DNA from 4 places in the Rouxiella sp. S1S-2 genome. Region 1 is predicted to be linked to each of the others. Evidence: predicted binding sites of a transcription regulator. Region 1 holds the regulator's gene; each other region holds the start of a gene.
The links. Region 1 encodes CRP, which controls carbon source genes, mostly activating them, when cyclic AMP is high. Its sites were predicted from a motif close to ATGTGANNNNNNTCACAT; they were not measured.
Positions count from the first base shown of each region.

Region 2: a site for CRP is predicted at 1,815-1,832, ahead of GA565_RS18285 (nucleoside-specific channel-forming protein Tsx). Genes of this name have one in related genera too.
Region 3: a site for CRP is predicted at 1,638-1,655, ahead of idnO (gluconate 5-dehydrogenase). Genes of this name have one in related genera too.
Region 4: a site for CRP is predicted at 1,269-1,286, ahead of GA565_RS07585 (YfcZ/YiiS family protein). Genes of this name have one in related genera too.

Region 1 is NZ_WFKL01000001.1:581,320-584,463, forward strand. It holds gene GA565_RS02645 (YccS/YhfK family putative transporter) at 1-1,569, opposite strand, end outside; gene crp (cAMP-activated global transcriptional regulator CRP) at 1,633-2,265, opposite strand; gene GA565_RS02655 (OsmC family protein) at 2,613-3,023, shown strand; gene GA565_RS02660 (phosphoribulokinase) at 3,112-3,144, opposite strand, start outside.
Region 2 is NZ_WFKL01000001.1:3,998,146-4,001,289, forward strand. It holds gene GA565_RS18280 (glycosyl transferase) at 1-517, opposite strand, end outside; gene GA565_RS18285 (nucleoside-specific channel-forming protein Tsx) at 718-1,590, opposite strand; gene GA565_RS18290 (DMT family transporter) at 1,875-2,330, opposite strand; gene GA565_RS18295 (DMT family transporter) at 2,379-2,813, opposite strand; gene GA565_RS18300 (LysR family transcriptional regulator) at 2,954-3,144, shown strand, end outside.
Region 3 is NZ_WFKL01000001.1:3,746,437-3,749,580, reverse strand. It holds gene GA565_RS17200 (MFS transporter) at 1-172, opposite strand, end outside; gene GA565_RS17195 (LacI family DNA-binding transcriptional regulator) at 425-1,408, opposite strand; gene idnO (gluconate 5-dehydrogenase) at 1,758-2,522, shown strand; gene GA565_RS17185 (SDR family oxidoreductase) at 2,587-3,144, shown strand, end outside.
Region 4 is NZ_WFKL01000001.1:1,631,495-1,634,638, forward strand. It holds gene fadL (long-chain fatty acid transporter FadL) at 1-988, opposite strand, end outside; gene GA565_RS07585 (YfcZ/YiiS family protein) at 1,419-1,745, shown strand; gene fadI (acetyl-CoA C-acyltransferase FadI) at 1,959-3,144, shown strand, end outside.

The DNA.
Region 1 (3,144 bases):
CAGCGCCTGATGCGCGTTAGTACGCAACAGGCCGCTCTGCCACTGTGGCCATAGCCAGATAGTGCCACCAAACGCCAGCGCACAGCCTATCAGCGTATCAAGCAGCCTCGGCAGCAGGAAGTTGGCGCCGTTTAATCCCAAAATTTGCAGGGTATAAACTGCCGTTACCGTCAGCCCAATCATCCCCAATCCGTAGTTTTTGCGCAGCACGGTGTATGAAATTAAGGTAATCATCAGCATGAAAAACAGCTGCAGATTTTGCGGGAGGGCAAGCTGCAGAAGCCCTGCGGCAATGATAAGCCCAATCAGCGTGCCTAACGCACGGTGCTGAATGCGCACGCGGGTGGCGTTATAGCCGTTTTGGCTGACCAGCAGGGTCGTCAGCAGGATCCAATAGGGTTTGGGTAAATTAAAAAATAGCCCCAGACTGCTGCCGATGGCCAGAATAACCCCCAAACGTCCCGCATTGCGCAGTGCGGCCGACTTGAATGACAAATAGCTTTTCAACGCCGCCCAGAACGGCAGGCGGGCCTGGGTTTGCATCAGGTCACGGCGATAAAGCGGGCGCTGGGTACGCAGCAGTCTCGCAATGCGACTGAAGTGGTAATAGCAAAACTGGCCGACCGGGTTGTCACGGTAGCGCGAAGATATTTTTTCCAGCGCCGCCAGCTCATTGGCCATAGTGAAGCGCTCGGAACGGCGGTGATAAAGAATGTCGTTGGCAATCACCCGCAGACGGGCAGCAATCACCTGAGCATTGCGGCGAATTACCGCCTCGGCATGACTCTCCTCCATCAGCTTTTGCACCTCGGTGGGCAGATGCAGACTCACCGTAATGTGCTCCTGAAGGTCTAGTGCTACCTGAAAACGTCTCAACAGCTTTTTATGATGCTGGTGGTCGTGCGTCGGCAGCATGTGCAACTGCTGATAAAGCAGAGCAATCAAGTCGATGACTTTTTGTTGCCTGTTCAGCAGCGGCGGTAGGGCGGTATCGGGATCGGTATGCTGGGTCAGTAGGCTGTATTTGGCTTCAAAATAGTCGGCGAGTTCGAGATACAGCTGGCTTAGGGTTTCGCGCATAGGCTGCTCTTCAGACAGGCGAAACCACAGCCAGTTAAATACGCCGTACCAGGCAGTCCCGACCACAAACAGCAGTGGCGCATGCCAAATCGGCACTACGCCCGCCATGCTGAGCGTAAAGATAGCGGCAACCAGCGCGCCCGGTAATAGACGCGCATGCAGCGGACTTATCGCCCCCGTCACGCCGATGACCAGCGTCAGGCCGAGCATGATAAGCGGCAGCGGCAGATGCCAGTTAACCAACATCAACTGTAGCAAAATACTGCTGACGGCGAACAGTGATCCACCGACCAACAGGCGTTTGAAAAAGCGTTTATGTGGGGTATCGAGACCTGAAATGTTGCAGCATGCGGGCACCAACGCGAACAGCAGACCCATTTTCAACTGGCCAAACAGCATAGCGAAGGCAATGGGCAGGCAGAGAACCAGCGTTTGTCTTAGCGCATAGTTAACTTCAGGGTGATAAAAAAGTCTTTGCCAAAGCGTCATTTTTGTGCAGATAGGCTAACAAAAACGGCGCAACAGTTATCTGCTGCGCCGTTTTTAAGACGATTAACGGGTGCCGTAAACGACAATCGTTTTACCGTGGGCTGAAATCAGACTTTGATCTTCAAGCATTTTAAGAATTCGACCCACAGTTTCGCGTGAACAGCCGACTATTTGACCGATTTCTTGACGGGTAATTTTGATCTGCATGCCATCGGGATGGGTCATGGCATCCGGCTGTTTAGCCAGATTCAGCAGAGTTTGTGCAATACGACCGGTCACGTCGAGGAAGGCAAGGTTGCCCACTTTCTCGGACGTTATCTGCAGTCGGCTTGCCATCTGTGCGGACAGGCGCATCAGAATGTCTGGATTAACCTGGATGAGCTGGCGAAATTTCTTGTAGGAAATTTCGGCCACTTCACAGGCAGTTTTGGCTCTAACCCATGCACTACGTTCCTGTCCTTCTTCGAAGAGTCCCAGCTCGCCGATGAAGTCACCTTGGTTAAGGTAGGAAAGTATCATTTCTTTGCCTTCTTCATCTTTAATCAGAACGGCAACCGAACCTTTCACGATGTAGTAAAGCGTTTCGGCTTTTTCACCTTGGTGAATCAGCGTACTTTTAGATGGATACTTATGTATATGACAATGAGACAGGAACCATTCGAGAGTAGGGTCTGTTTGTGGCTTGCCGAGAACCATTAGCTATTATCCTCTTATTATCGCTGCCCAAAATCACAGGGCTTTGAAATCCCTGTTCGGCGATTTTTTACTTCGCGCTCTTTTAGCATATGAACTGACCAGCAATGCTGCAAGCGGCAGGTGGAGTGATTTCAGCTGTAATTTGCCATTATCACCAAGGTTATCCTGTTAACACCTAAAAAACCTAGCCGCAACTTGTTGGAAAGTTTCTTTCGGCTTTGTTTGTAGCACAGGTTTGCGGACGTGTCTTGTGTTGTCTCGCTTCAGCATGATGCGGATCGAGTTCCATTGCCAGTTTCAGGGGTTAAGGGTAGTCTGTTTTAAAAATTATTACCGGAGAAAGGCAAATGCAAGCACGGGTAAAGTGGGTTGAAGGGTTAACGTTTCTCGGAGAATCTTCGTCTGGACATCAGGTCATTATGGACGGCAATGCGGGTGACAAATCCCCTAGCCCGATGGAAATGCTGCTCATGTCGGCAGGCGGTTGCAGTGCGATTGACGTAGTGTCGATTCTGCAAAAAGGCCGCAACGAGGTGTTGGGCTGCGAAGTGAAACTGACCTCCGAACGTCGTGAAGAGGCGCCGCGTCTGTTTACCCGCATCAACCTGCACTTTATCGTCACCGGCAAAGATTTGACCGATAAAGTGGTTGAACGTGCCGTGAGCCTGTCGGCCGAAAAATATTGCTCGGTTTCACTGATGCTCGGCAAAGCGGCCACCATCACTCACAGTTTTGAAGTGATTGATGCTCAAGAGTAATCAGCCCGGTTTGCTGTTTAGGCAATAGAAAGTGATAAAACGCCGCGCCGTGAAGGTTAGCGGCGTTTTTGCGAAGTATATCGACTGATTACTCGATCTTTTTGCCTTCCATCAGCCGCTG
Region 2 (3,144 bases), 3.4 Mb from region 1:
CGCCTAATGGCTGAACTTTTTGCGGATTCTCTTCAAAAAAATTCTGCAATTTTTTATGCCCCAACGGGTCACGTCGCAGTTGCTGGATGTCGGGCAACACCTCTTTGGCAGCGGCACAGTCCCATACCAGCTCACCAAGGCGCAGTTCGCGTCCTGAACCCGACGCCAGCATCAGCCGACCTGGTGCAATGTCGTGGTCCCACATTTCGGCAACGTCGCTCATAAACATGATGTCTGCGTCCACGTATAGCGCGCGGCCACTGAAGTGACAAAAGGCCGGGATCCCCCAACGGAAGGCTGAAAATGGCGTCGCCCAACGATCGGTGGTCCAACCGGCACCCTTGCCGTCGGAATACCAGAAACTGTCTGGATCGCGAGAAAGCCTCATCCACTCTATCTCGATCGGTATCGAGGCGTGCTTGCGCAGACTGTATTCGAGCACCATCATTTGTTCGAGGTCACAGTCGTTGGGATCGCATCCAACGAAAATACGCGCAGGGGTTAAAGAAGCCGGCATATAAATAATCCTTTTTATCATTGACCAAGCGTCACTTACACAACATTAACCAAAACTTCAAATTGTGCCAGTGAGTGGCGGCTTTTTTTCAAATTTGCCCCAAACTAATCCAAAACAATTAAACGAAATCTAAACAAATAAAAAACCGCCGCACAAAATGAATTAGGCGGCGGTTTACTCTGCTTTAGCAGAACGCGTTCTTAGAAACTGTAACCAATCACGGCGTAATAACCCCAACCGGTTGATTTAACATTAAAGTTGCCTTTGCCGAAGTTCAACTCAGTGCCATCTTCCCACTGTCCGCCGTTGTGGAAGTAACGGGCAACCAGCGAGTAGTGCCAGTGTGAGTAGTTCAAGGCAAGAATATGGCTGGACGCAATGGAGTGATTGCTGCGCGCCGTGTTGCCATTGTCTGCCAAGTCAGAACCCCAGTCAAAGTTGGTGAAACCGATGTAGCTGACTTTTCCGCCCCAAACGTCGCCCAGTGGCAAGAAGTACTTCACTTTGAAACGGTAGCCGTCCCACTGGTTTTCGTTGGCCGCCCCATAGTTCTGCCACTGATATTTTGCATACACGTTCAATGACAGGTTAAGCGGGGTGTAAGTGTTGACGTCGGTACCCAGACCCATGTACCAGGTATTCTGGCGGTTGGCATTATTCGGGCCCATATCGTAGATATAGTTGTTAGCGAAGTACCACTCTTTGAACGGGCCAAAGCTCAGATCAGTGCCGGTCAGTTTATCAATCGAGAAGCGCGGTTCGATCTCCATGAACAGCGGAGAACCAACCTTCTTATCCCAGATACCGTTGTCGTTACCGTTACCCACGCCGAAGAATTTTGGCACGTCAACGTAACCATAAAAGTCGAACCAGTCTTTGTGCGCGAAGGCTTCGTATTCGAGATACAGATCGTTATTTAGCTGAGGTCCGAAACGGGTGTGATAGCTGCCTACCACGTTAACGCTCTGGTGCCACCAGTCGGAGACGTATTGATCCTTGGTGTCGTCCGCAAGCGTTTGCGCACTGTAGGAAGAAACGAGAAGTGCACCTGCCAGTAAAATTTTAGTTTTCATGAGTTACCAGAAGCAAAAAGGAAAGCAACTCCCTGCTATTAAGGAGACGATTGGGTGTATCAAAACGACAATGAACCACTGTTGCAAATGCTGCTGCATTCCGAAAAAGGTTTGCGTCCAACGAGACGTCGCATCGGAAAATTCTGCAACCAAACAATTTGTGCTACTTAATTATCGATTTGGTCAACATTTGTCAATTTCAGTTTCATTCTGATACACGTTTTATGTGATCACAATCACATAAGATTCATCTTCCTGTGCTTCTGCTTTCCTATTACCCCTGATTAGGCCTTGGCGGGCTGGTTACTGCGGTAAATCAATATCAGAGCGATAACCAGGCAAACGATCGCCGCAACACGATGCCAGGAAAACGCGATCGCCGGATTGTCGAGCCAGCCAAAATTATCAATCAGCATCCCCATTGCCAACTGCCCGAGGATCACTGCGACGGTAGCAACGGCCGTACCAATTCTCGGCACCGCCGTGACCATAATAATGATGTAGGGCACACCCAGCAGTGCACCCATCAGTTGCCATTTCGGCACGGTAAGCAGGGTGGCAGTATGCGGTGTTTGTATAAACAGAATCAGTAATCCGGTAATGAGCGCGCCCAAGCTAAAGGTCAGGAAGGCACTTTTCATCACGCCAACCTGTGCGCCCAGCTTGCCGTTGATGGCTGCCTGAATGCTTAATGCCGCACCGGCGATAATCGCCAATAAAATCATAATGAGTTCAGTCATCGTATCTCTCGTGTTGGTATTTGGTCGTGAAGATAAAGTGGAAACCCTTTACTGCCAGGCGATCAGCCCCAGTGCGGCGATAATGAACAGCAGAGCCAGCAAACGCTCACGCCCTACCGGCTTTGGATCTGTGCCAAACCAACCGTAGTGGTCAATCAGCAAACTTTTCGCCACCTGCCCCGATAGAATGCCAATCATGGTCATACCGATGCCAATGACCGGCGTGGTCAATGTCAGCACAATCACGTATACCGGTCCTAAAATCCCTCCCAGTAGCGTCCAGGGCGGCTGAGAAGTATAAGCAGGCGCACCGCGCGGGCTGAAAAATAGCACCAGCAGCAGGGTCAACGCCGCGCCAACGCCAAATATACTCATGGTTGCCCACAGTTGGCCGACTTCAGTGCCCAGTGGACCAATCAGCCCTGCCTCAATCGACAGTCCCATTCCCCCGAGAACCACCAATACAATCAATAAAATATTCATCTCACGTATTTCCCCTGACTCGACAATGCGTTGGCCTTTTAATTAATGCCGCACGCAGTAAAACAGGGGGCGACTATACAGTGGCGCGACATTGCGAAAAACACGATAATAGGGAAAATACTTTTGCGGGACACGCACAGATGGACGCTTTTAATCAGCTCAGCATTAAATCACTGCGCCTGCTGGTGGCCGTGCTCGAGTACGGCAGCTTTTCAGAGGTCGCACGACGCGAGGCCATGTCGCCCTCGACCGTGTCGCGCACTATTCAGCAAATGGAACAGGTGCTGCAAACGCAGCTGTTGTATCGCAATACGCGCGCCGTTGTACCCAC
Region 3 (3,144 bases), 3.2 Mb from region 1:
AGAAGATACCCGCAGCTAGCCCAGCCATCGAGGACGTGATGCCCAATGCGCTGTCCATGCCGCCGGGCATCGCGAAGCTGATGTTAACTCGGTCCATGAATGAAATAATACAGGCAATTAATATCGGCGTAATAACGCGTAACCAGCGGGCTTTAGGTATTTTATTATCCATGGGTACACCTCGTTTATTCACAGACGCATTCCATCTCAGGGAATGAATTAATACGCGAATTCGGTTGGTATCTGAAATAAGGCATTGGAATGTAATGTTCTTATTAACCTGATCCGGCGATGCTCTAATAAAAGCATTTTCACCGATATATTTCGTGACTCAGCTCACGTTAGATCATGTTAAAAAAGGATGTTACTGGTAACGTGATCCTGCCCCCATGCGGTGGGAGCAGGCTTGCAGAAGGGATTTGGGTTAAATCGTGCCGCCAAGGGAGATGCGGTAATGCAGGTCAACTCTTTCAATTGTAGGGATTTTATTGATTTTTTTAAGCATGATTTCCGCGCCCACTTTACCCATTTCAAAGCGCGGTGTAATAACACTTGCCAATGCAGGGGTGGTCGCTAAACCAATATCCAGCCCGTGAAATCCGGAAATGGCCATCTGCTCAGGAACCTTAATACCCAGTCTAATGCATTCCTGTAAAACGCCCACCGCAATGTCGTCATTTGTGCACAGCACCGCATTGATTTCAGGATTATTTTGTCTTGCCAGGGTTAACATGCCCGCGCCAATAGAGACCGATGAGACTTTGTTGGGCGTGATATGTTGGGCAATAAGTTGGTTATCTTCCATGGCTTTACGATAGCCTTCATAGCGTTTCATATCACGGGCATCGGACATGGAACCAAAATACACCACTTGCCGTTTACCGCTGGCAATTAACGCCGAAGCCATGTCATAACCGGCCTGGAAATTATTAAAACCGACGGCAATTCGCCCGTTGGCATTTTCAAGGTCCATCAGTTGCGCTATCGGAATATCGGCTGCGTTCAGGTATTTTTCAGCCTTCAAAGTGTGCACGGAATCAGTGAGCATCAGCCCGGCCAGTCGGTAGGTCAGCAAGTTGATAATGTGCTCTTCTTCGCGCTCTTTGCTGTAATCATAATTAACCACCAGCGTTTGATAACCCTGCGCCGAGGTAACGGACTCGATGCCCGCCAGTAAATCCGAGAAAATTTGATTGTTAAAAGAGGGGACGAGGATGCCTATCTTTTTGCTTTTGTTCTTTTTTTCCGTCTCTTCTAGCGGAAAACCGACTTCTTGCATCACTTTGGTAATGCGTTCGCGCGTTTCGGGTGAGACTTTTTCTGGCGTGCGCAGAAAGCGGCTGACGGTCATTTTTGTGACGTCGGCGAGTAACGCGATGTCCTGCAGTGTGACGCGTTGGTTTCTCATCCGGGAGTCCTGCTGGTGCTAAAAGGGAGGAAAACTAATGGCATCTATGTTACCAAATTGACCCTGTGTTAACAACGCGCACGGAGTAAGCAAAACATTAAGACTTTCAGGATGATGAAACTTTTTATCGCAGTCAATTTTCGGCAGCATGATTAAAATTTGGCTTAGTTTTGACGAGACGGATGACTCGGATCACGCTTGCGGTAACAGAGTTTGTTAACACTTTATAAAGTGATCTGCATCACAGTTTATCAAGTGGTAAACCGGTTTGATTAACCTAGATAAAATTCTTTCATCTTGCTCGTGAGCATCACGAACATTTTCGCTAGGTAACGTCAGGAAAATCACAATGACAAATTTATTCTCGCTGGATAACAAAAAAATCCTGGTCACCGGATCTTCACGCGGTTTGGGATTCCTGTTGGCAAAAGGTTTGGCCGAGCACGGCGCCGAAATTATTATCAACAGCACCACGCAGGAATCAGCCAACAAAGCCGCAGAAAGCCTGCGTGCGGCGGGTTTCATTGCACATCCGGTGGCGTTTGACGTGACCCACTCTCAGGCTGTGCAACAGGCGATTGATAAAATCGAAAGTGAAATTGGCCCGATTGATGTGCTGGTAAACAATGCCGGTATTCAGCGTCGCCACAAGTTTACCGAATTCCCGGAGAAAGACTGGGATGACATTGTTGCCGTAAACCAAAAATCCGTTTTCCTGGTTTCACAAGCCGTTGCGCGCTACATGGTTAAACGCGAGCGCGGAAAAATTATTAATATCGGCTCTATTCAGAGCGAGCTGGGTCGCGACACTATTACCCCGTATGCTGCCTCCAAAGGCGCGGTTAAAATGCTGACTCGCGGCATGTGCGTCGAACTTGCCCGCTACAATATTCAGGTTAATGGCATCGCACCGGGTTATTTCAAAACGGACATGACACAGGCGCTGGTGGATAACAAAGAGTTTTCCGACTGGCTGTGCAAGAGAACGCCGGCCGCGCGCTGGGGCAATCCCGAAGAGCTGATTGGCGGCGCTGTTTATCTTTCATCCCGCGCTTCTGACTTCGTTAACGGCCATTTGCTGTTTATCGACGGCGGCATGATGGCGGCGGTGTAAGTTTGCTGAACTGATTAACGACTCCGCTGAGCAATTTAAAAAAAGGCAAACTTTGGGAAATCGTATGATTAACACTGAAAAGAAAATTGCTCTGATTACCGGAGCGGGAAGCGGTATCGGACTGAGCGCCGCCAAGTCTTTGGTTGCCAGCGGTTTTCTGGTCATTCTGACCGGTCGCAGTCAGGAAAAGCTCGACAAGGCCGCCGAGCAGTTTGAGCCAGGTCAGGTTCATGCTCTGACGGTTGACGTCACCCGCCCTGAGTCGGTGGCTGCGCTGTTTGCAACCGTTCAGGAAACCTATGGCCGCCTCGACGTGTTGTTCAATAACGCCGGTACTAATGTGAAAGAGCAACCGATTGAAGATCAGCCCTACGAAGACTGGCTGGCCGTCATCAATACCAATCTGAACGGCGCCTATCTTTGTACCCAGGCGGCTGTTCGGCTGATGAAACAGCAAAAGCCAATGGGCGGTCGAATTATCAATAATGGATCAATTTCGGCCCATACTCCGCGTCCTTACTCCGCGGCGTATACCGCAAGCAAGCACGCCATTACCGGTCTGACCAAGAGTACTTCGCTCGACGGTCGCCAGTATAACATCGCCTGTGGGCAAATTGACGTG
Region 4 (3,144 bases), 1.1 Mb from region 1:
TTGTACCCAGCGCCAGACGGTAAACGTCGTGATATCCCTCTTTTTTCTCAAACAGCGTGTTGCCGTTGGAGCCGGTGGCTTTCAGCTCCTGGAACTGACTCCAGCTGGTATAAGTCAGGCTGTAGTGAACTGCCCATTTTGGCGCTACGCGGTTATAGCCTGAGACTTCCCACATTTCTGGCAGGTTTAGCGTCAATGAACCCGGCACCGTGTTGCCGCCGGTTCCGCCCGCTGCAACCGGCAGGTCACTGCGGTAGTTGCCGTCGAAATCAATATCCACTTTGGAACGATAAGTGAAGCCGTAGCGGTTGTTGTCATCCACTTCATACAAAATACCGGCGTTCCAGCCGTATCCCCACGCGTTGCCGTTCAGATGCGCGGCGGTGGTGTCGGCAGGAATGGTGCCACGGCTTTGCAGCGCCACCAGTTCACCGGCATTACGCTCGATTTTTGCCTTGGCATACACCGCATCAAAACCAACGCCGAAGCTGAAGTGCCGGTTAAGGCGATAGGCGGCGCTGAGGTTAAGGTTTTCGGTAATCAGGTCGGTTTTGCCCGCCAGCGGTCCGGCGGGATAGCCGCTTTCGAATTCGGTCGATAATCCATAGTTCGACGTGGCCGATGCGCCCAATGCCCACTGGTCGTTAATCGGTAGGATGAAGTGCAGGTTAGGCACCCACGCATTCGGTGCGATGTTATCGTCGTCGGTGCTGCGTCCTGTGACCGGCGATTTGCCGCTTAGGCTGACATCAGGATCGACGTAAACAAATCCGCCGGAGAAGGAAGGGCGGTCAAACATGGTCATGGTTGCAGGGTTACGACTGCCGGATGCGGCAGAGTCGGCGATGGCGCCCTCACCTGAGAAGGAGCGGCCCAGTCCGGCTGCGGTGTATTCGTTTAGCTGAAATCCTGCCGCGTAAACTTGGGTTGAAACAAGTACCATTGCAGCTGCCACAGCCGATCTTTTAAACAGGTTTTTCTGGTTCATGACCAAAACCTCATTTTATGTTTTATAGAACAAAGTTACTCATGGGTAACGATGAGCGGCGGATTGTAGAGTCCGGAGTGGGCCGACTAATCAGACCAGTAGGCGAAGTATAGGTCCGACCTGTACACATGTTGCAATGTTGTTTCACACTTTTAGGCAATTAGATTTTAAAAATCAGATCCGCTTAACAAAAAAGATACGATTAAGATTCACTAAACTAACAACTCAGGTTGAACTAATCGGCAAATAAATAATTCAGACTTTTTGGCGCGAGTTATTCTTGTGATTTTAGTCACTTAAAAACCATGATAAAAGTAGGGACTAGTTTCATTGAAGAGGCAGGAGTAAAATAAATCGCAGAGAATCGATAACTTTTAATGATTCATTACGGCCAAAGGCCAGGCGCATGAGTGCGTTGCAAGGAGAAAATATGTCAGCTCTATCAACTGAGTCTCAGAAAAAAGGTCACGCAATCAAGGCCTGCAGTGCCCAAGAAACGGCCGCCTGCTGCTGTGTCGATGTGGGAACAATTATTGATAACACCGACTGCACGGCGTCTTACCAGAACGTTTTCGCGACCCGTGAAGACGCTCAGGCAATGCTCGAAAATCTGACCGCGCGCGCGCGCAAGGCAGAATCTGATCCTTGCGTCATTCGCGGCGAGTTTAAAGATGTTGAAAACGGTGTTGAATTAACCGCTGATTTCACCTTCTGCTGCCAAATTGAATCCATTAATTTCCAACTCTCTCTTCGTTAATATCTGCCTTAACCGCTCTTTGGCGTCCCCACGTCGTTGAGCGGTAGTCATCTGTTGCATTCAAAATTTGCTGTTGCTCGCAATTCGTCATCATGGACTTTGCCAACTGTAATCATCTGGTTAACACTAAGTTATCAGGTCGGACCTGTTGCATTGATAAGACTTTAAAATACTCTTTAAAACATTGGCCGTTTGGATTACTCAGGAGCTCCTATGAATAAGGCAATTCCACTGGTTACGCGTGAGGGCAGCCGTATCGCCATTGTTGACGGTTTGCGTACCCCATTTGCCAAACAGGCGACGGCCTTTCATGGCGTACCCGCTGTTGATTTGGGGAAAATGGTGGTCAGCGAGCTGCTGGCGAAAAGTGGGATTGACTCGGCAATCATCGATCAACTGGTGTTTGGTCAGGTAGTTCAAATGCCTGAAGCGCCGAATATTGCACGTGAAATTGTGTTGGGGACCGGCATGAGCGTCTCGACCGATGCCTACAGCGTTTCTCGGGCCTGCGCCACCAGCTTTCAGGCCGTCGCCAATGTGGCCGAAAGTATTATGGCGGGCACCATTAGCATCGGCATTGCCGGTGGGGCAGACTCCTCCTCGGTGCTGCCGATTGGGGTCAGCAAGGCGCTGGCTCGTACGCTGGTTGACGTTAATAAAGCCAGAACCCTCTCCCAGCGGCTGTCGTTGTTTAGCAAACTAAAACTACGTGACCTGTTGCCGGTGCCGCCCGCAGTGGCTGAATATTCCACCGGGCTGCGCATGGGTGACACCGCAGAGCAAATGGCAAAATCACACGGCATCACTCGCTTACAGCAGGATGAGCTGGCACATCGCTCGCATCAGTTGGCGGCGAAAGCCTGGGAAGACGGGCTACTGGACAGCCAGGTGATGGCCGCACACGTTCCGCCGTACAAAGACGTGCTGCAAAAAGACAACAACATCCGGTTTAATTCCAGCATTGAACAGTATGCAAAATTACGTCCGGCATTTGACCGCAAACATGGCACGGTGACGGCAGCGACCAGTACGCCGCTCACCGACGGCGCGGCGGCGGTGCTGATGATGAGTGAGTCGAGGGCGCAGGCATTGGGGCTGCGTCCGCTGGGGTATTTACGCAGTTTTGCCTTCGCGGCTATCGATGTTTGGGAAGATATGCTGCTCGGGCCGGCCTATGCGACGCCGTTGGCGTTAGATCGTGCGGGGTTAACCCTCCAAGATATTGATTTAATTGACATGCATGAAGCTTTTGCCGCGCAAACGCTGGCCAATATAAAAATGTTTTCCAGCCAACAGTTTGCTAAGGAAAAGCTTGGCCGAGAGCAGGCGATAGGCGAAATAGATTGGAATAGATTTAACGTATTGGGTGGATCGCTGGCCTATGGCCATCCTTTTGCGG